DNA from 2 places in the Rubripirellula reticaptiva genome. Region 2 is predicted to be linked to the other one. Evidence: riboswitches for the same ligand, from Rfam matches in the RefSeq annotation. Region 2 holds a riboswitch; the other holds the start of a gene.
What was found. A riboswitch is a leader RNA that binds a small molecule or an ion and turns the genes downstream of it on or off. The one in region 2 is predicted to bind cyclic di-GMP.
Positions count from the first base shown of each region.

Region 1: another riboswitch for cyclic di-GMP. It lies ahead of Poly59_RS18660 (Flp family type IVb pilin); the one in region 2 lies ahead of Poly59_RS09955 (hypothetical protein).

Region 1 covers NZ_SJPX01000004.1:429,986-441,560, forward strand. Annotated here, with positions in the region: gene Poly59_RS18655 (DNA gyrase subunit B) at 1-1,254, shown strand, start outside; cyclic di-GMP riboswitch class I at 1,920-2,022, shown strand; gene Poly59_RS18660 (Flp family type IVb pilin) at 2,159-2,338, shown strand; gene Poly59_RS18665 (A24 family peptidase) at 2,739-3,299, shown strand; gene cpaB (Flp pilus assembly protein CpaB) at 3,567-4,634, shown strand; gene Poly59_RS18675 (type II and III secretion system protein family protein) at 4,801-6,360, shown strand; gene Poly59_RS18680 (MinD/ParA family protein) at 6,421-7,638, shown strand; gene Poly59_RS18685 (leucyl aminopeptidase) at 7,728-9,233, opposite strand; gene Poly59_RS18690 (UbiD family decarboxylase) at 9,398-11,245, shown strand; gene Poly59_RS18695 (SDR family NAD(P)-dependent oxidoreductase) at 11,249-11,575, shown strand, end outside.
Region 2 covers NZ_SJPX01000002.1:1,006,938-1,018,512, reverse strand. Annotated here, with positions in the region: gene Poly59_RS09985 (cysteine desulfurase family protein) at 1-962, shown strand, start outside; gene Poly59_RS09980 (hypothetical protein) at 1,220-3,109, shown strand; gene Poly59_RS09975 (response regulator) at 3,806-4,438, shown strand; gene Poly59_RS09970 (reverse transcriptase domain-containing protein) at 5,138-5,689, shown strand; gene Poly59_RS09960 (autotransporter outer membrane beta-barrel domain-containing protein) at 6,213-7,808, shown strand; cyclic di-GMP riboswitch class I at 8,509-8,591, shown strand; gene Poly59_RS09955 (hypothetical protein) at 8,647-9,264, shown strand; gene Poly59_RS09950 (TadG family pilus assembly protein) at 9,382-10,488, shown strand; gene Poly59_RS09945 (TadE family protein) at 10,493-10,933, shown strand; gene Poly59_RS09940 (30S ribosomal protein S1) at 11,074-11,575, opposite strand, start outside.

The DNA.
Region 1 (11,575 bases), on a different contig from region 2:
GGCAAGCTGCGTGACTGTATCAGCAAGAATCGCGACGAGTGCGAACTGTACCTGGTGGAAGGTGATTCGGCCGGTGGTTCGGCCGAAGGTGGACGGATGCGCGAGTTCCAGGCGATTCTGCCGCTTCGCGGTAAGATCATCAACGCCTACAAGTCACGCGAAGCCAAGGTGTTGGAAAACACCGAAGTTCAATCGATGATCCAGGCCATTGGTACTGGCATCGGTGCCGACCAAGACCTGACCAAACGTCGGTATGACAAGATCGTCATCATGACCGACGCCGACGTCGACGGCAGCCACATTCGGACGCTGCTGTTGTGTTTCTTTTATCGGCAAATGTACGAGCTGGTGGCGCGGGGACACGTCTACGTTGCCCAGCCGCCGTTGTTCCGGGTTCAACACGGAAAGAAACGGTACTACATCCAAACCGATGGCGAGATGAAGACCCAGTTGCTCGAGCGTGGTCTCAATGACACGGTTTTCGAAGCCGAAGACGGTCGCCGCGTCGAAGGCGATCAAATGCGTGCCCTGTGTACGGCGCTTGCTGCCATGGAAGATGCTGTCGTCGCACTTGAACAACATGGATTCAGTTTGCGAATCCATGCGATGCGGTACGACCCAGTCGCCGAAAAATTGCCGTCGCTGTTAGTGACGCACGGCAACGAAGAAAACTGGTTCATGACTCAAGACGCTGTCGAAGAGTTCTTGAACGAACGTGGTTTAACGTTGGACATCGAAGAAGACGACGAAAACGATCTCGAAATCACCGACGACACTGTTGACGCTTCGGCCGAACCAAAAATTAAGGTTCCACCAGATAACTTGGCTCACATGCGAGAGTTGCATGAAGTCCGTACGATCAACAGTGGATTGAAGGACTTGCAAACACTCGGTTTTAGCATTGACGATTTGATTCCGATTGAACGCACGGGATTGACCACGGCTCGGTTTGAATTGGTGCGTGGCGAAGACATTCGTCGCCCACTCGAAGATTTGCGTGGGTTGCTATCCGAAGTTCGGGCGGCTGGTGAAAAAGGACTGCAAGTCACTCGCTTTAAAGGGCTGGGTGAAATGAACGCGGAAGAACTTCGTGAAACGACACTCGACCCTGCCAATCGAACTTTGTTGAAGGTCAACTTGACTGACGCCGGTGCGGCCGACGAAATGTTCCGTTTGCTGATGGGCGACAAAGTGGAACCTCGCCGCGAATTCATCGAAACGCACGCGCTAGACGTCCGAAACCTGGACGTGTAGTCGGACAGGCTGAGAATCGAGCGGGAAATAACGGTTTGATCGGCTACGACAGTTGTTACTGCTCGTGCCGTTGTCTCGGCCATTGGCAGCTGACCCTCTTGCGTAGCCCATCGGGGAGGGGGTGTGTCACCGGCGGCGCGTTCATATCACCAGTGGCGGAATCAGGTTTGCCTGCGGCGAACGATCATTCGCCGTGTGTGTTTGGTAGTGCATCGGGATCGACATGTCGGTTCTATGTCGGTCAACCCGGACAATCGGTGATGTCGGTTGTTGGCGTCGATGCGGTGTAGGCGGTGCAAACGCATCGGATGAAGTTTCTAAAACACTTACGTCTGAGCCAGTCGATCTTTTGATAGCTGGATGTGCTCATTGAACCAGGTAACGTCACGGCTGAGTTTGACTTTGCGGCTGTCGTTGAGGCGAAACGTTAGTCTTGAACTGCAAATTCTTAGCTGCCGCCACCAAAACAACGGCATCAACCGGCACAATCGTTACATCTGTCGATCTCTAGCGAAGCGTTACGAATTACCTCGCCAGAGTTTTTTGACAGGCGCGTTTTGTGTCATAGGTTTCTTGTAGAAGTGAGCGGATCGGTGTTCGATCTGCTGCCGAGGCAAAAATGATTACCGATTGGTGGTCAGCGGAGCTTCGGTCAGCCTTGCTTTCCATGACAAAGGCAAACCGTTTGAGAAGACGGCACGCAAAGCTACGGGTCCGTGGGTGGATGTGAGCAATCACGTTTCATCTCAGGAAAGCCGGGCTGCCAAGGGTAACTGAGGCATGTCGGACGAAAGTCGAAAGACGGGGCTGCCCCCACACTGGGAAGATTCACGTCGAATCAACCCAACAAGTCGTCGTCGCATGTTGCTAAACCCAACGTGCTCTCAATTGAGAGAAAATTGACATGAAGAATTTCACGCAAAGCATTGTTAACTTCCTAAAAGAAGAAGATGGCCCAACTGCAGTTGAATATGCAGTGATGTTGGCTCTGATCGTCGTTGTCTGCTTGGCAGCTGTCGGTACCATCGGTACCAACGCTAACGCTAAGTTCGAAGCTGTCGGCACCGCAATCGCTGCCAACTAGTTGCTTGCCGCCGGTTGATCTGGCGGCCAATAAATATCTCGACGCGGATTGGTGCGGACCTATTTCGGTCCGCACCACCGTGCCGAGATGCTTTGCGTTTGGATCAAGCGGTTTTGTTGGTCTTGTCGAGATCGACGAGACGAGCTTCGAGTCCAAACCTGCTTTAGTAAATAACGACGCGACTGCGTCATGGCCCGCAACCAAATCACATGCGGGAGAAAACCGAACATGAACTATCCACTGCTACCTGCTGATGCTGCTGCCTACGCTTGGCAATTGTCTTGCTGTTTCGTGACACTTTTGTTCGCGATGTTCAGTTGGATGATCGGGCCACGTTAGAAACGGCACAGTTTTCGCGACCTCGCACGCACGCACGCAAAATCCTTCACGGGGAAGAAATATGACCACCTTATTCAACGGCATTGCCGAAAACTGGACCGTCTGGTTCGTGACCATCGTTTTGGTGGTTGCCGCCGTGATCGATGGAAAGATCTTGAAAGTACCGAACTGGTTGACCTTCCCGTTCATCATCATGGGCTGGATTCACTGCACGATCCAAGGTGGTTTCGGCACAGACGGCTTGTTATTTAGTTTGCTTGGAACCTTCGTGGGCATGATGTGCCTGTTGTTGCTGCGTAACCGTGGTGGCATGGGTGCCGGCGACGTGAAACTGCTGGCTGGCGTCGGAGCTTGGTTGGGTGCGATCGTCACGCTTTACGCCTTTGCTGCGACCGCAATCGTTGGCGGAATCATGGCTGCGATCATGATTTGGCGCTCGGGCGAATGGGAAAAGCACTTCGCGATGGCTCACAAGATCATGCACGAGTGGAAGACTGAAAAACCACGCGAACTGGCGTCGATTGCCCGCGAGCGTAAGCCGACGATGTACCTGTTGCCATACGGAATCCCAATGGCAATTGGTTCGATCGCCTACTTCGCTCTGGCTGGAATGCTGGTCTAAGCGAAACAGTTCAGCAGGCACGGTCAGGCCGCGGTTTGACCGAGCGTTTGGCTTCAGCCAGGCAATGGTAAAGAGTAGCGATTGGGCGGGTTGTCGCAGATGCGTCGTCCTGGCCGGTCGTGCCGGTGGTGAGTCGCTGATCGTAAGGGTTGCAGCGGTGTGGGGCGTGGCACCGAAGAACCCTGTTAGCCGAAATCATTTTCGAGTGCACCCGACGTGAGTGCCGGCTAAAAATCGGTCCATGACACGTATAGACCAAATAATTCAATGCGTAAATCGCTCTACCTTCTGATTGCCCTAGTGTGCGGCACCGTTGCAACGGTGATGGCCAATCAATGGCTAAAGGCACAAGCTAGCGGACAGAACACTGGTAGTACGACGGAGATCTTCGTCGCTACTGTCGCCATCGACATTGGAGAAGAAATCACTCCTGAGCGAGTTCGTCTGGAACAGTGGCCGTCGGATCGGGTTCCCCAGGGATCAACCGGTGACTTGGAGGTGCTTAAGAAGAAGTACGCCAAGCAGCGTTTCTATGTTGGCGAAGCGATCATGCCTGTCAAGTTGATGGATGAGAACTGGACCACGGTACCCAAGGGATACCGAGTTGTCGCACTTAAAGCCAACGATGTCACGATCGCGAACCTGATCCAACCGGGCGACCGCGTCGACGTGCTTGCTTACTTTGCGAAAAGCGAACTGATTCCTCAAAGCATGAGTAAGACCGTGCTGATGGGAATCCGGGTTTACGCACTCGACGGCGATACCGAGCGTCGTGCAGGCGAAGACCGCGCCAAGAACCTTCGCACCATTCAATTGTTGATTCACGAAAAGGATACTGACGCTTGGCAGTATGCTCAGGAACTCGGACGTGTTCGTTTGAGTCTTGGTAGCGATGCTGATTACAGTACCGAAGATGGTTCGAACCAAGCAGGACGCGAGTTCCTGACCTGGCTCGAAGACCACCGCGCTGCTGAAGAGCAAGCCGTGCTAGAAAAAGAACGTTTGCGTCGCGAGCAAGAAGCTGCTCGTGCTACTCAGCCTACCGTTGCCGAAACAGTGAAAAAACGTGACGAGAACGGTTTTTCGATGTTCAAGATGACGGAAGGCCGGATGGTCGAGTACTGGATTGTGCCCGGCAAGTTGCCTGTTCGCATTGGCGAAGTTGGTGGCGAAAACGATACACCTGTTGAACCGATTGGCGAAGCCGCTGATCCGGAAGCAACGGTCGACGCTACTACCGACGGCGAAGAAGATTACGGCTACCTGACGGGTGAAAACAGCCCGTTGTATCAACCGCCTGGTTCGTTCAGCGGCAAAGGTGCGACAGCTCAATAGAACTTAGTGATCGAGTTGGGTTTGACCTGATTCATCCAGCGACTGCTTTTACCCTTTTACTATCGTTACCCACAGAGACTGTTGACGCAGTGCCGTTGCCCTAAGGGACGGTCCGGTGTCACTATTCGGACGGATCCGAATCAGGTCTCGCAAGGATGCTTTTGCAATGGAAACGAATCGATCGACGGCAAAGTCACTTGCCGCCATCATTGTGCTTGCTTTCGCAGGCGGTCTTAGCTCCGGAAACGCCGCGGCTCAGTCAAATCCTGTTCGACTGACATCGGACACTTCGACCGTCAATCGAAACATCTCACAGTCGGTTGAACGACTCGAGATGTTGGTCAAGAGCAGTCGCATCTTGACGCTCGAGGAGCGGATCCCGAAGTTTCAGGTGCATAACGAAGGCATCCTAGGTGCAACGCCGGTCTCGCAAAATCAAATTCAGATTTTTGCGAAGGCACCGGGAACCACCCAGTTGAACCTGTGGGACACCAACGACAAACTTTATACGGTTGACGTCACGGTCAGCCCCGACGCACGTGAGGTCGAAGGCATCCTGGCTAACCAGTTACCACTGGCGTCGCTAAAGGTGTTGCCGGTCAACAACAGTGCGATCATCTCGGGAACGGTAACCAACGTTGACGAAGTGGATCGTGCGGTCGCGATCGTCGAACAGTTCTACGCAACGGTCGTCAATAACATTCGTGTGGTCGGGGTTCAACAAGTTCTGTTGCACACCAAGATCATGGAAGTATCAAGAACCAAACTGCGTGACATGGGGATCGACTGGGGCAGTTTCACCGACACGGGGTTCTTCTACAACGCGCCTGGTGGTTTGCTGGCCATGGGCGAAACGACCGTGAATGGAGCCATTCCAACGACCGAAGGTGGACTCTCGGCAACGAATCGGATCTTTGCAGGCGGCGGTGACTTCGACGCCTTAGTGACTGCCTTGCGTCGTCAAGACTTGATCAAGTTCTTGGCTGAACCCACGGTGGTTGCAACACACGGTCGCCCCGCACGATTCAACGTTGGCGGTAAGGTTCCTTACCTGGTCCCATCGGGTAACGGTGCGATTTCGGTTCAGTACGAAGAATTTGGAACGTCAGTTGACTTCCTGCCTTTCGTGGTTGGACCAGGACGAGTTCGCTTGGAAGTTCGCCCCGAAGTTTCAGAGCCTGATGCATCCAACGGTATCGTCGCTGCTGGTGTGAACGTGACGGCGTTCCGATCACGCTATGTTGAAACCGCTGTCGAACTGCAAGCTGGGCAAACGTTTGCGATCGCTGGATTGCTGCAAAGCCGAACTGAATCTGTCACTCGTGCAACACCCTTCTTTGGCGAGCTGCCTTATATCGGAACCATGTTTCGCCGAGTCCGCGAAGAACGCAACGATATAGAATTGCTAATCACCGTGACGCCCGAGTTTGTCAGTGCGATGGATCCCCACGAAGTACCACGTGGCGGCCCTGGTCTGAACTCGATGTCACCTAACGACTGCGAGTTGTACCTCAAGGGTCACATCGAAGTCCCGAACTTGCTGGGTGACGACTGTGGATGCTCACCTGGTAACGACGGCTACAGCACGGGGGCCAGCCAAGGTTACGGTTCGGTCATCAACCCGAATGAAATTCATGGTGGAGTCGTTCTTCCACCTGGTGCAATCGTTCCTGGCAACCAACCAATTCAGGTTGGCGAAGGCGTAACGATCAGCTCTCCTAACTAATAGTGTCATGCGAATCTCAGTAGTTCTCAGTCGTTTATATTCTCACATCGGTCAACCTTCATGAGTAACGTTCTACGAATCGCGCTGGTGGATCCTAATGATCGGTCGCGAGAAACCCTCAAGAATATTCTTGTCGGAATGGATACGATCTGGCTCGAAGCTGATTGTTCGAGGTACGAGTTTTTCCCAGACGTGATTGAGCAGACCGCGCCGGATGTCGGTGTGATCTCGCTGGATTCAGATCCGGAAAAAGCAATCGACTTGATCAAACGCTTGTCCGCTGCCGCACCTGAAACAGCCATCTTGGCTGCCAGTGAGCAGACGGAAGGGCAAACGATCTTAAGAACGATGCGGGCTGGGGCAAGAGAATTCTTGACCTTGCCGATCAACCAGGAAGATCTGGACGCCGCTTTAGGCCGTGTCAGTCAACAGAAATTCGGTTCGAGCGAAGGTGGCGGACGAAGCTGCGAAGTGTACGCGATTGCCGGTGCAACCGGTGGTGTCGGATCGACCAGCACGGCAGTCAACTTGGGGTGTGTGCTTGCTGAAGATCCTCGCAACAGCGTCGCGCTGTTGGATTTGGACCTTGCGCTTGGTGATGCGGACGTGTTCTTGGATTCGATTCCCGACTACACGCTCGCCGATGTGGTGCAGAACATTTCTCGCTTGGACATTCAGTTGTTGAAGCGTTCGCTGACCAAACATAGCAGCGGATTGTATTTGTTGCCGCGTCCGGTCGAACTGCATGACACCATGGCCATTACCGATGACAGCATTCGGAAAGTGATTGGACTACTAAAAGCATCGTTCACTCACTTGATCATCGACTTGTCAAAGACTTACAGCGGCGTCGATATGGCGGCGATCGAAAACGCGACCAAAGTCGTCTTGGTGACTCAGTTGGACTTGCCGTGTTTGCGAAACGTCGTTCGTCTGATGATGGGTTTCGATGAAATCGACGGTTTGAAGGATAAGGTCGAAATCGTGGTCAACCGAGCTGGCTTGGACGCTGGTCAAATCAGTTTGAAGAAAGCGAAAGAGACGCTCGGCCGTGATATCTTTGCGCTGTTGCCGAACGATTACCGCACCATGGTAGAAGTTCGCAACAACGGTGTGCCATTGATCGTTCAAGCGCCCAAAGCGGCGATCACCCAAGGCATCCGTGAACTGGCAGGCAAGCTTCAAGGTGCTACGACGAAGCAGCCCCAAGATGAGGGCGACGTTGGAAAGGCGAGCGAAAGCAAGTGGAAGAAATTTTGGCCCGGTGTTAAGGCATAGCGTTAGGACATCGCGTGATGGCTTAACGCAGTCGTCAGCCAGGAGATATCCTGGCTGACCCGACCGGTTAAACAACGACACCATCGTCGTTATCTGGTGCTTTCGATGCTCGCGTTCTCGATCCAGCGGATCAGCGTTCGCACCATCACGCCCGTGGCACCCGCATCGCGATGCGGTTTTGGGCTGTCAGCGAATGCGGGGCCAGCGATATCGATGTGGACCCAAGGCACATCGCCAACGAAGTTTTCTAGGAACTTTGCCGCTGTAATCGCACCGCCCCAGCGTCCTTCGCCCACGTTCTTGATGTCGGCAATCTTGCTTTTGATTTTTTCGTCATACAAATCGAACATCGGTAATTGCCAAACAAGTTCGCCTTCCTGTTCGGCAGCAACTTCGACGGTTTCGCACAGGGGGGCATCGTTCGGCATCAGCCCGGCAACTTCATTGCCAAGTGCGACCATGCAGGCACCGGTCAGCGTTGCTAAGTCGATCATCGATCTTGGTGAATGCTGAATGGCAACATCGAGTGTATCTGCCAAAACAACGCGGCCTTCCGCGTCGGTGTTCAGGATTTCAATCGTCTTGCCGCTGCGAGTTTCGATCACATCGCCCAACTTGTAGCATGATCCGCTGATCATGTTTTCAGCCAAGCCACATAACCCGATGACGTTTTGCTTGACGCCCAATTCGGCAATCGCCCGCATGGTTCCGACGACGGTAGCCGCGCCCGCCATATCGCACTTCATGTCGATCATGCCGTCGCTTGGTTTGATCGATAGGCCACCACTGTCAAACGTGACTCCCTTGCCCACGATCGCGATCGGTGCTTCGTTGCCACCGCCATTGTGTTTCAAAATCACCAATCGCGGTTTTGCAGAAGATCCGGCGCCTACCGCCAAGATCCCACGGCAGCCTTCGGCTTCCAACTTGGCTTCGTCCCAAACTTCAATCTGCAGCCCGGATTCTTTGGCAATCTCAGTGACTCGCGTGGCAAAGCTTTCCGGATAGATCATCGCCGGTGGCTCGTTCACCAAACGGCGAGTGTGGTTGATGGACTTACCAATGATTTCGCCGCGTGTGATTGCGGTCTGTTGGATTCCCGCAAACGCAATTTCGGTCGGCACATTCGCCGATGGTTCCGCTTGATAGATCGCTTGCCCCTCGCAGCCGTAGATCGATCCGGCAACGATCGAATCGTGCATTTCGTCGGGGAGCGATTGACCAAGGGCAACGACGACACGTTTGCGATTGCGGTCCGACAATTTGCGAATCGCAGCCGATGCCAAGTCAAAAGCGGTAGCCCGCGAGGGAGCTTTTTTGCCCAGTCCAACGACCAGGAACATTGTTGGGCCGGACGTCAGCGGCGAGGCAATCAGTGTCATCTCGCCTTGCTTGCCGCGAATTTGACCATTTTTGATCAATCCAGTGATCCAGCCGTTGGTGGCCTTGTCGAATTCGGAAAGCGAAGTCTTCTCGGATGTCGGCGACAGCGAGCCGTCTTCGGCCAATCCGACAACGATCACGTCGGCAGCGTCGGTAACCGGATTGGCAGCGAGAGTCAGTTTGGGTGACGGCAGGGGCAAGCTTTCGAGCATTCGATTACGCTTTGATAGGTTGACGGATTCGGTGTGTTGACGGGACATTCCCGTGCGTTAGTTTAGCGCCGCGATCGCGGTTATCCTACCCTCCGCGATTTTGACTTGGGATTCGCGGGATCGCTGATGTCGTTGATGTCTTTTAAATTCTGGTAACCGAATCTGTGAAACACCGTAGCACTCGAGATGTCATCGAAGACCTTCGCCGGGGCGGTCGTTTGATTCAGATCGACGACGAAGTCGATCCATATCTTGAAATGGCCGAGATTCAACGGCGCGTTTATCTCAATGGCGGCCCGGGATTACTGTTCACTCGCGTTCGCGGTTCCAAGTTTCCGGCGGCATCAAACCTTTTTGCGTCGCTTGAACAGGCACGTTATCTGTTTCGCGACACGTTGGAGTCGGTCCGGCGTTTGATTGAAGTCAAGCTGGATCCTTCTGCCCTTCCCAAGCATCCGCTGCGGTATGCGGGCGTTCCCCTGACGGCGCTGCGAATGCTGCCTCGCGGTGTGCGCAGCGGCGCGGTCCAGGCGAACCAGTGTCAGGTCTCGGACTTACCGCCGATCAAATGTTGGCCCGATGACGGAGGGGCGTTTGTGACGCTGCCGCAAGTTCTCAGTGATGATCCAACTGCGGCCGGTGCTTCGAACCAAAGTCGATTGATGCGGGTCAATCTTGGTATGTATCGCATTCAGTTGACGGGTAATGACTATGTGCCCAACCAAGAGATTGGATTGCACTATCAGATTCACCGCGGTATCGGTGTCCACCATCGGGCGGCGCTGGACCGTGGCGAACCGCTTCGAGTCTGCATTACGGTCGGCGGTTCACCTGCGATGTCGTTAGCGGCGGTGATGCCACTACCCGAAGGGTTAACTGAGCTGACCTTTGGCGGTGCCCTGGCGGGACGCCGAACGGCGATGGTGAAAGGATCACATGCGCCGATTTACGCGGACGCAGACTTTGCGATCGTTGGAACGATCGATCCCGCGGCTGCGAAACCCGAGGGGCCATTTGGTGATCACTTGGGATACTACAGTTTGCAGCATCCGTTTCCATTGATGAAAGTTGAAAAGGTGTACCACCGTAATGACGCGATTTGGCCTTTCACGGTGGTCGGCCGACCGCCTCAAGAAGACACGACGTTTGGTCAGTTGATCCACGAGTTGACGGACCCGATCATTCCATCGGTGATCCCTGGCGTGAAGGCTGTTCACGCGGTCGATGCGGCAGGCGTCCATCCTTTGCTGTTAGCGATCGGCAGCGAACGTTACATGCCGTACTTGGAACGTGTGCAACCGCAAGAGTTGCTGACCCAGGCCAATGCGATTCTTGGCAACGGTCAGTTGTCGCTGGCAAAGTATCTCTGGATCACCGATGATCCCGAATGCGCAATGGACATTCACGACGAGTCAGCGTTTTTTAGTCACGTGCTGTCGCGTGTCGATTGGCGACGCGACTTGCATTTTCAAACTCGCACGACGATCGATACGCTTGATTACAGCGGGACCGGACTAAATCAAGGATCCAAGGTGGTTGTCGCGGCCACGGGAGCACCCATTCGCAGTTTGCCCGCAGAGTTGCCGTTGGAATTGACGTTGCCCGATGGTTTCCGCAACCCGCGGGTGGTGATTCCCGGTGTGCTGGCGATTGAAGGGCCAGCTTGCAAAACTGACAATGATCGCCAAGCACTCGTTCGATTCGTTTGTGCCTTTACCTCGGGTTCGCCACTGGACCAGTTTCCACTGGTGACGCTGGTCGATGACAGTGATTTTGTGGCCCGTAGTTTTTCGAATTGGTTATGGGTCACGTTCACGCGCAGCAATCCGGCCGTCGACGTTGACGGTATCGAGGCGTCGATCCACCAAAAACACTGGGGGTGTCGCGGTTCGCTTGTGATTGATGCAAGAATCAAGCCTCACCATGCACCACCGTTGATCGAAGATCCCGAAGTCACAGCCCGAGTCGACGCCCGTGCGACTCGCGGCGATGCCCTTGCCAAGTACCTTTGACTTATGCCGAACTTACAAGACGTTTTTGATTGTGATTCGCCCGTTGCGTTGGTCACGGGAAGCGGTGCGCCGAGAGTCGGTCGAGGGATTGCCACGCACTTGGCGTCACTCGGTTGTCGAATTGCATTGCACGCCAACACATCAGTTGACCAAGCACACCAAGCCGCAGAGCAAATGCGATCCGAACATGGTGCGGATGTTATCGTGACTGAGGGGGCGCTGGATGACGAGCGAGTTCCCGATCGATTGGTGGCTCAAACGCACGACCACTTCAAGCGAATCGATATCCTGGTCAACAGCGCTGCGATTTGGCGTCCGACGCCGCTGGCC
Region 2 (11,575 bases):
CGACCGAGGCAAATAACTTGGCGATCCGTGGCGTGTGTCTGCACCCGCGTCAAAAACGGCGGCACATCGTGACCGTGGCGACCGAGCATCCAGCCGTCTTGGATGTATGCGAAGATTTGAAACGCGACGGATTCCGCGTCACGGTGGTCCCTGTGATCCCGGCGGGGTCGCCGAAGGCGGGCGTGGTGGATCTGGATCGATTGGCCGATGCAATTGACGATGACACCGTGATCGTTTCAGTGATGGCAGCCAACAACGAAGTCGGCGCGATCGCGCCGCTTTATGAAATCGCCGAATTGGCTCACCGGCATGGTGCTCTCTTTCACTGTGATGCAACGCAGGTGATCGGGCGGATACCGATCAACATTGCCGCGGCCGACATCGACTTGGTTAGCGGGTCGGCGCACAAGTTTTACGGTCCCAAAGGGATCGGATTGTTGGTCGTTGGCGGCGGCAATCGGCGAGTTCGGCTGCGTCCCGAAATTGTGGGTGGTGGGCAACAGCGGGGACTGCGTAGCGGCACGATGGCTCCGGCGATGGTAGTCGGATTGACGCGTGCTCTCGAGATTTGCAGTCAATCTATGGAATCCGATCGAGCCAGCGTGCTTGCTATGCGGGATCGTTTTTGGAATCGCCTTCGCGGCGGAATCGAGGGTGTTGAACTGAATGGACCGAGTCTCGATGGTAGCGAACGGTTGGTGGGAAACCTGAATTTGCGGCTTGCCTCGGTTGAGGGCGAAACCTGGATGGCGGCGGCCCCGGATGTTGCGTTCAGTACTGGATCGGCGTGCAGCAACGTCGATCCAATGCCCAGTCATGTGTTGATAGCAATGGGGCTGAGCGAATCTGAGGCTCGTCGCAGTGCGCGGTTCGGGATCGGTCGTTTCAATACAATGGTCCAGATCGATCGGGCGGCGGATGCTTTGATTGGTGCGATCGATCGGTTGAAAAAACTGATTTAGTGTTGGCCGCGAATGTCACTTGCTTGCCGGCCAGCATTGAATGCCGTGTTCCGGTTTAGGGGCGACGTGGTGACCGCCTAGGCGGCCCAGACTCTGCAGCTTTGCGCCGCCGCGTTCCACTGTGCCAATTGCCCACAGAATCTCTCTTTACCCGATCGCGGGTCGACGGTTAGGATTGTCGTGAAACCTGAGGGAGAGGCTGCGCGGATGGCACATTAAACTCCCCCAGTTCCAAAACGTCACTGAAGGATACAGCGATGGGCGGAGTCCCGGTGCTAATGATGATCGCCGCCATGGGCATGGGGATCACGTACGGATGGCAACCCGATGAGAATGCGGATGGTGTTCAGTACATTGTCCAAGTTCCATCGTCGGAGGTAGATCAATTACAGCGGATCGGCGAGATCAGCAGCGTGGTCGATCCGGCCGTGCGCGGTCGCGTGACGAAGATCGTCATCCGAGTTGGTGACGGCCTGTTGCCTCACAAAATGCCCTCTGCAACCGTCGAAAGTGACTTTGTCGCAAATTCCGATGCGACGTCGATTGCGATCCCCGAAATGGCTTCGGTTTCGCCGTCGATGAAAGTGCCGATGAAAAATACGGCCGGGAAAACCACGGCGATGAAACCTGATCCGCAGGGGGGTACCCAAGGCGGTGGTTTCTCGTTCCCAACGACGCCAAGTTTAACTGATGCCGCGAATACCGCTCGAACCAATATCGATCGAGCGGGGCGAGAGATCGCTGACCGCACCAGCCAAGCGCTCGGTCAGGCCTTTGGATCGGGCGGCACCGGCGCAGGGCCATCCACTGCCGACGCCCGCAGTTCAGCCCTCGTGCCTCCGCCATCGACTCGGCCACAAGCCGCCAGTACGGCCGCCAGAAGCAATGCGGGGGGAAATGCCGGATTTGCTGCGCCGCCGTTGTTGGGACAAAACGACAGGTCCGGAAATTCTGCATCGCCGTGGGGAACGACGGCCGCAGGTGCGACAGAACGCGATAATAATTGGGGAGATCCCGATCGCGTTGCGGCCGCGCGGGACGCTTCCAATGCGAACACACTTTCAACAAACGGATTGCGCTCGACCGATACCTTTGGTCGTCCGCCCGCCGGCCTGGCGCCGCCAAATAGCGTGGGCGGATCGTCAAATTCCTACGGTCAGCCCAATTCGTCGGCGACGAACAGCCGAACCCCCGCCGTGTCTCAGTACGACCAGATCATGGCGGATCGACGTGCCCAACAAGCTCGTCAACAACAGGAAGAACTTTTGCTGCAAGAGCAGCAGCAACGACTTGCAAAACAACGGCTCGAAGAACAACGGCGTGAGCAGCAGTTGCTTGCCCAGCGTCAAGAATCGCCGACTCAATTGCAGCCACCGGTAACCAGTCGCGATACTCGCAACGATTACTCGTCTCGGTCAAGTCTTTCTGGCAATGGTTTGACGTATCGCGAAGCCACTCAAACCACGCCTGACAGCCGTTTAACAGCGGCCCAATTGGCCGCGGGAGCGTGGGCAGTCGATGAACAGAATCGAATCTACGACACACGCAGACAGCTAATGCCTAACGAGTATTTACTCGAAAACGCAGGTTCCGATGCTTCTCAGTATCGATCGCAACCAGTTTCGCCATTTGGCGAGTCGGCTAGTAATCCATCAACGTTCCCAACGCCGGAGTTCCAGTCGCCTAGCTTTGCCAGTGCATCGGATCGAAATCTAAGTGGCCAGTTTGGCGGGCAAAGCCAAACGAATTGGGCCAATGGACCGATCGGTGGGGCACGCTATGGCGAAGACGATCGCGAATCAATCGCCGCAGGGCGGCCGACCTTTAATTCGTCGAGTCAGTACCCGCGAGAGAGCCTGGTCAATTCGAGGCCGCCGGCAACCGAGTCGCGAGGATCACAGACGTCCGAAGCTCGCGGAACCGCGGGGTCATCGGTGAATTTTGATTTGCAATCGGGACAGACGAATCAATCGTCGGGATTTAGTGACCCACCGCAAGTTGCCGCTCAGCCACTGTTCAACGGATTGCTGCTGATCTCTTTCGTTGCCAACGTTTATCTGATTTTCTGGCTTAAGAATTTGCGTCTGCAGTTTCGAGACATGGTGGCAAGCAAAAGGCAGGCTACTTCTAGTAGCATCGCCGCCTAACCATCATCCGTCCAGAGTCCGGAGGCTCGGCCGGCAGTGGGCCCTGCATCGATTGAATTGCCGACGTGGATTGGAAGTCAGAGCGGCATCTATCGATGCGCATCACATCGCACACCACGGTGTTTTGGTACGCAACTCGCAGCACGCTTTCTGGACGAATGAGTAATTCTGCGGAGGGGTTTTTCCGTTGCTGTATCAACGAATTTCCGTTTCAAACGCGCATCCGGACAAAAAGTCCTCATAAATATTGCGAGTTTCCGCGAAATTGCCACCATTTGGGGGCGTATCGGGATTTGAAAGGATACAATTGACGAGGAGAGGGGTTAGGTGAAGTACACCGGGTTGAGTTGTTGTGTTGCAATGCGCGGTAGTTCGGCCATTTTGGTGGGTTTCGCAGTCGGCAAGACTGTGAAAGTTTTAGTAATTGGTGCCTCGTGGTGGAGCCTTTGACGCTTGCCACTACGGTAGATTGCTTTAACCTCTAACCCATGTGGACTTGGTTTTCCCAATAGCATTGCCTTTTGATCCAGTCAGCGAGAGTCGCCATTGAGTCGGCAGCTGGGTGGGTTCATTGGTTTGGGGTCATTTTGCCGTTCAATCGAATAGCGGCATAGTGCTGATGCGAGATGATTCGCGGGGCTTTTGTCCTAGGCAACCAGCTGTGCGCTGAGGCTTTTCTTTACCACTGGAAATGAAATGAGCAAGAAGATTTTGATTGTTGATGATCACGCGATCATCCGAATGGGCCTTAAGCTGATGCTGGAAGGGACTGACTTGGAGATCGTCGCTGAAGCGACGAACGCGGCCGAGGCTTTGGCTGCGGTTGAAAAGTCGGTTCCCGACGTTGTATTGATGGACATTCGAATGGAAGGTGGCGATGGGCTTAACGCTCTGGGACGCCTGAAACTTGATCATCCTGATCTGCCAATTGTTCTGTTTTCGGCCTACGACAACCCGACTTACATTGCTCGAGCGGTTGCGTTGGGGGCATCGGGCTACATTCTTAAATCGGCGACTCGCGAACGTTTGATTGAGTCACTCAACACCGCCGTCGCAGGCGAATCGGCCTGGACTCGCGAAGAGCTTCGCCGGGTCACGGGGGCTCTTGCGACGCCACGACTTAGCCAGGACATCGAAGTTCCGCTAACCCAGCGTGAAAGCGAAGTTCTGCGTCAAATGGCTCTGGGGCTGACGAACAAAGAGATCGCAAAGATGCTCGGTATCAGCTACGAAACGGTCAAGGAGCATGTGCAGCACATCCTTCGCAAGATCGGTGTCAGCGATCGCACACAAGCCGCGGTATGGGCTGTTCGCAAGAACTTGGTCTAGACTCGAAACGCGAGACGCCTGTCGCGGCGCTGCCAGTGTCGAGTGTGTAGCGAGCGGCAACTATTGTCTTTCGGCGGCCGACGGCCGTCACGGAAAGCTTTGCAAAACATCAATGAAGACCCGTCATTCTTGGCGGGTCTTTTTTTGTGTTTGCCAGGCATGTTTCTCAACTCGGGGGTGCGAGTCCCCTGTCCAACTTGATGGAGGTGAAGGACTAGCGAAGCGCAAGGGCATCCGTCGCGAGGCGGGGTCTGAAGGAAGCGTGTAGCAAAACCACGACTCGACGAACAGGAATCGGATAAGAGGCATGGCAGATGGGACGAGTCCGCACGACAGTGACGAAGTCCTCCATCCATCAAAGGTCTGCTCTGTAAATCCGGCGGGTGCGTGGTGAAAGTCGAGAAACTTAACCTGGGAGGTCTGACGTGTGTCTGGTTGGAATAGCCCCGAGTCGATTGTTACGGGGGCTACGGGCCGGACTGACGACTTCGCAAGAAGCCGTGATCGCGCGTCAGAAGTCAGCAGAGGGCGTAGTAGACGGATGCAGACCGGCGAGGGTCTTAAGGCACTCCAAAGCGAAAGCTGGAGCGTGGAACGCTTGCGTTCCCACAGATAAACCGAACCGTAGTCCCGTCGAAGGCCCGAACGGTCCCCAGTGATGAACCGGGTAAACGGAGCGGCAAGTAAGTCCGAGAACTCATGAACGGCAAACGGCAGAAAACAACAACGCAGCAACAACAATTGCTGCTGACCTTCGCGGCGGAGGGTAGGGATGAAGTTCCCGATGGCCCCGTTGAAGGGACCGTGCCGATCGCGGCGGACTTGAGTACTGAAAGCCCGACAAGTAATGACAAGTTGATGGAACGCATCTGCGATCCGCTTAACTTTGAATGTGCGATGGCGAGAGTCATTGCCAATGGTGGCGCTCCCGGTGTGGACGGCATGACGGTGAAGGAACTCGAAAAGTATTTCGAGCGACACGCCGGCCGGATCACCAACGAGCTTCTTTCGGGAACGTACCGGCCCCAACCAGTGAAACGAGTGGAGATTCCCAAACCCGACGGTGGAGTGCGCAAGCTTGGCATTCCAACGGCGGTGGACCGCGTGGTCCAGCAGGCGATTCTCCTGGTGCTTTCACCGCAGTGGGACGAAACGTTTTCGGACAACCGTTTCGGCTTCCGTCCGAATCGCAGTGCTCACGACGCTGGGCGTCGGCAAGGATCTTGCTGCGCAGACCGCTGGCAGCCGTAAAGGCAACTGGCACAACAGCCGATCTCCAGCCCTGAACTTCGCCTTGCCCGGCAGGGTGTTGGTGGAACTGGGCGTCCCGCTGCTTCTGGAACAACCTGCCAAGAACGTTTAACCAGCCGAACCGCCGTGGTACGGACCCGTATGCCCGGTGGTGTGGGAGCCCGCGAGGGCTCCCCCTATCCCGATTCGTCGGCAACGTCCTGGGCACTCGTCGGGACGCCGTCACGGCTTAGTGCTTATGCGCGCTGACTTATTCTGTTTCGTGAAGAACCTAAAAGGTTCGTTCTCGTTTGATGATTGCCCGCAGCGACATATCTGGCTGGTTCGGCGTGACCGATTCGGACCTGTTCGTGCGTGCATCCGATTCGATAGTCGGAATCGGCAAATCTTGTTGGATCGGTACATGCGGATTGACCCGTTCGTGAAGCAGTCCGAGTCAGACTGATTCATTCTGTTCCCAGATCGGTTCGGTCCGAAGGATAGCAGTCATACGGTTATCCAATCGCCCATAGAGTTCTTCAGAATGAAACTACGCACGGAAGCAAAATCAAAATTGAAACGGCCGCAAGGAAGAAATGGAAGAATAAGACGGTGGGCTGGCCAGGCTTTACGAATGTTGCCGCTGCTGATGGCGACTTCGGCTGCGAGCGCCCAGGGGACTATCACGTTCGATCAGAGCGAAGACTTCGCGAGTAGTTTCACCAAGCAAGTGGGAACGGTTAACGCAGAGTTCTTTAACCCAGGCCCTTTCGGCCATTTCCACGATCGCGCATCCGGGCTGGAGTTTAGCGACTTCGAACCAAATACGTTCACACTAAGGTTCGACCAATCGGTTCGCTGGACCCAATACGATATCAACAACAGCAATGATGCTGGGAACTATTTCACGTTCACGGGCGCAGGGGTTTCAGCCACGGCTCAGTCCGCCGAGACTGGAACCGATAAACGTCCATCAACGCCGTTCACTTTCTTGGCCAATGAAGACTATTTCTTTGCGGCTACATTTCCGAGCTCCGGTTCCTTTTACTTGCAGAATCTTGTCTTCGAGTTGCTAAGAGATCGCACGACAGGGCAGATCAATGGCACATCGGCGCAGGTTGGTTTTCAGAACAGCAGCGCGTCGTTTCGTTCGCTGAGCCAACAATTGCAAAGCATTGCGGCGACCCAAAGGTTCAGCGGTGGTTACCAGCCGCTCGCCTTGACAATGCCGACTCGCGACGATGCGATCGCATTGGTGGGCTATCAAGAAACTTATGTGGCATCCGGTTCATCGGTCGCTGGTGGCAGTGCCTGTGACGCGCAGTGTCAATCACGAATCAACCCATGGGGCGGTTGGATCAGCGGCTACGGTGTCGGCGGTGATGTGCGATCGCAAGGAGGCATTTCCGGATTGGACTACAGCAGTGGTGGCACCCAGTTGGGCATCTATCGCAACGTCGATCGCTATACGCTGCTGGGTATGTTTGGCGGATACAGCAACCAGAACGTGGACTCCGACGATGGCGACACTGCCGATATCGAAAGTGGTCAAGTTGGTGCGTTCTTGCGTCGTGGCGATTGCCGAGGCGACTACTACATTCTGGCGGGAACAGCGGCTTACGATCACTACCGGACCGCCCGTGACTCGGGGGCTCGCGGTGAATTCGATGGAGGCCAACTGGGTACCTATTTGGAACGTGGCCGTGAAATTCAGTGGGGCCGCACCGTGCTGCGTCCCAATGTCGGACTGCAATACATCTGGCTGCACCAAGACGGGCATTCCGAAACAGGTCTCGGCGCGGCGAACTTGGACGGTGTTAACGAACACTCGTTGCGTGCCCTAGTTGGCAGTTCATTCCAGGGCCCATCTCGATCGATGATCGGTGGCAACGTTTCGCCGTACGCTTCGGCCCACTGGATGCATGAATTCCTCGATACGACCACGAACGTAAACGGCCAAGTCGGTGGCGCCGGATTCACGACCAGCGGTCTAAGCTTGGGACGCGACTGGGCCGTGATTGGCACGGGCTTGAACTACAGCCGTGGTGGATGGACAAGTCTGTTTGCTGGTTACAACCTGCAAACCAACGATCGGCAAACGTTCCATGCTGGTAACGGCGGTTTGCAATTCGCTTGGTAAAGAAGTGGTCAGCGACGAGATCGTCTGGGCAACCTGAAAGGGCGTCATCCGAAATTCGACGCAGAAATTAGGTCTTATGAAAAGACTTAAGGCAGTCACAAAAAGGGCCGCGTGATGCGACGTATCACGTGGCCTTTCTTGTCTGCGAAGAGGTTGGAGATACCGTGTCAGGTAATCGGATGCCTGATATTTCATTTCGAAAGTCGATGTCATATTCGATCATGATGATCAAGCATGCTTCGCCATTGCCGCCTCTTTAAGGCTGCATGAATGGGGCTGGCGTATCGAGCACAATTCCAGTCGCTGCGTCTGGAGGTAGCGGAAAACCGATTGCTGAAAAGAGCACTTGCGCTCTCCTGCTATATGCTCAGTTTTGTCCAGCGGATTGATAGCCGAAATCGGCGTATCGCAGGGATTGGATCAACTTGATGAGAGTGTTGGGTAACTCGAGCTATGGTTTCTGATCGATCGCTTATCGTTTAAACGTATTTTGACTGGACCGCCCTGGCAGGGGGCGTTGTTTGTGCCAAGGTTGAAATGCCACGGCCAGATGGGCGTTACAACCGGCATGCTGCGTCGAATTTGGGGGCAAATAATTTTCAAGATTTGGCGAATCTGGCCACTTCACTCAGACAACCAAGCTACTGTTCCCAATGACTAATCACCTTTTCTTCTCCTGATCCCGATATCACTTTATCACTCACGATAAAGGCAAACCGAACGTGAGTTCGGGACGCAAAGTTATGGGTCCATCGCCTTGCGGTGGATTGCCAGACCGCCGATGGGTTGCGAAGAGAAAGAGTGGCCTTTTGTTGTCAACTCTTTGGAAAATGAACCGATGTTACGCTCAGTATTCATCGGGGGGATGTTTGCAGCCTTTGCTGCTTGGACCAGTTCGGCCTGCACAGCCGACGAGTCCGTGATTTACAAAATCGAAGAAGATTGGGAAATGGTGATCAATGAACCAGATCCTGCCAACTGCTCGCCGCAGGTGACGTTTTTTACATCGCCGAGTGCGGATGCAGAAGATATCTATTTTCAGTTGCAGATGAACTACTCGGCAGACGCCCAGTTTTCAAGTGGCGGGTTCCATGTCGCTGCTTTTCAGGGTGGTCATATGCATGACGAGGCACGAAGTGGAACAGAAAAGGTGCTTGCCTCTAGCGGCGACATCATCCGTTGGACCAGCGTAATGGCAGTGGTCGATGAAAAACTTCTGTTTGCTGTCAAAGATGGGTATTCGGATGAATGGGGCGCATTCGGCGGTCCCGATTATCTGGTGCGAATTCCGACAAGTTCGATCCAAAATCTTGCGACCTATCATCCTCGCAAGAGTCTTGAAACCGTCGACGTCGGGTTCGGTGCAAATCGCATCGATTCACTGACGCTTCGCAGAGTGCGAGTCTTTTACGTCGATGGGCGGACGGTCAATGTATCGATCGACAGCCAACCGTAATCGACTGCCTTTGACGCCTCAACTAATTCAAGATCTCTCGCTGGAGTAACCGTGATGTATTTGGTCACACAAAGGTCGCAACTGAACGTCGTAAAGGAAATTCGCCGCCGTCGAAAAATGGTGGCGCAAAGACGCGGATCTGCCGCTGTTTTCGGATTGGTTTTAACCATGAGTCTGGTCGCACTGATGGCGGTGACACTCGACTTTGGGCAAATCCATGTGGGCGAAACTGAATTGCGTCGATCTGCAGACGCTGCCGCGATGGCGGCGTGCTGGGAAATGTACGATGAGCAGTCAGCTGGTTCTTCCCAGATGGTTGTTAACGACGCTGCGTTCGAAACCGCGAATCACTATGCATCCGCAAACACGATAGGTCAGCAGGCTGCGGTTTTTGCAAACCAAGATGTTGAGTTAGGCAACTACGACAACAGTGGTCAGTGGAGCACATCGGACCCGACTTTGTTCAATGCCGTTCGGGTCACGTTGCGTCGTCAGTCCGAAAGCAACGGCGAACTTCCATTGTTTTTCGGATCTTTGACCGGCAGAGAATCGCAGTCCATGCACGTCACCGCGACAGCCGCGATGCTGCAGTCAATCTCGGGATTCTACGAACCTTCCGATAGCACTTCGACGATAAACATTCTTCCGTTGGCGCTCGATCTGCCGAGCTGGCTTGATGCGATCGCGGGCGAAACGACCGATGAATTTGCTTACATCAACGGCACAGTCCAAAGCGGTTCGGACGGCATCTTTGAGACCAATTTATACCCCAAGGGAACAGGGGCGCCTGGAAATCGCGGTACGGTCGATATCGGTGGCGCGAACAATAGCACGGCCGATTTATCTCGTCAGATTCTGCACGGAATCTCTCTCGACGATTTCATCGAGCTCGGCAAACCTCTTGAGTTTGATGACAAAGGAGAACTCGAGCTCAATGGCGATACTGGAATTAGCGCTGGCATCAAAGACGAACTTGCGGCTTTGATAGGGAAAAAACGAGTGATTCCGATCTACACAGCCGTTGCTGGAAATGGAAACAATGCGATGTTTACCATCGTAAGATTTGAGGGGGTACGGATCCTAGACGTCAAGTTGACCGGTAAAAAAACGGAGAAGCGAGTAATTATCCAGCCTGCAAAAGTTGTGGCTCGTAGAGCAAGAATCGATTTTGCCGGAACTAGCACGAGTACCCATCTCGTTACTCCTGTCATGTTGGTCGAGTAACCCTATGAATCGCAAAAAATTGTTCCGACGAAGACGATTCCATAGAAAACAAATTTCTCGAATGGGGGCATCGGCGGTCGAATTCGCTATGATCGCGCCTTTGATGCTCATGTTCACGTTCGGCTTAGTCGAAGTTGGCAGACTGATGTTAGTCAAACAGACGGCAACTCATGCATCGCGTGAAGGGGCTCGCGTGGCAGTACGCCCGGCATCTGCAACCGATGACGTGGTCGAGCGTGTCTACGAGGAGTTGGCGTTACTTGCAATCGAAAATGCGGTCGTGGAAACAATCCCGGCATCGATCGAAGATGCTGAACCGGGAACCCAAGTCACTGTCCGCGTTCGCGTGAACGCGGCATCGGTAGCGTGGGTGGGAGACTTCTTCAATTTTTCGGATTTAGAAATCATCGCTGAGTCTTCGATGCGTCGCGAAAGTACGGATTAGTTCGTGCTTGGCGGAAACAATTGAAGTTCATGGGAACCTTTGATTTTCCTGCCTGCAATACACCACGATCGTCCAGCAAAAAAAGGCCCGTCATTGCTGACGGGCCTTTCTCTTTAAACGCTAGCTGTTCGCGACTGCGACTAGTCGTTGCTTGGTGGGAACAGCGGGCCTTCGCCGCTGCCGAGTCCACCCTTCAAGTCGCCAGCTTCCATTGGGGTTGGCAGTCCGGCCGCTTCGGCTTCCGCCGCGGCTTTCTCTTGCTCTTCGCCCCATTCGACTCGTTTGAGCGATAGGCCGATCTTGCGTTCGTCGGTGTCGACTCGCAAGACTTTGACTTCGATCGGATCGCCAACTTTGACGACTTCTTCGGGGTCTTCGACCTTGTGTTCAGCAAGTTCGCTGATGTGCAGCAAGCCTTCCAGGCCATCTTCCAAACCGATGAAGACACCAAAGTTGGTGATCTTCGTGACGGTTCCCTTGACCAATTGGCCAGGTTGGTAGTTGTCCGGAATGTCGCCATCCCACGGGTCGTTGTCGAGTTGCTTTAGACCCAGTGCAATTCGGCGACGTTGTTCGTCGACGCTCAGCACGCGGCAAGCGATCTCTTGGCCCTTTTCCAGCATTTCGCTGGGGTGACCAATC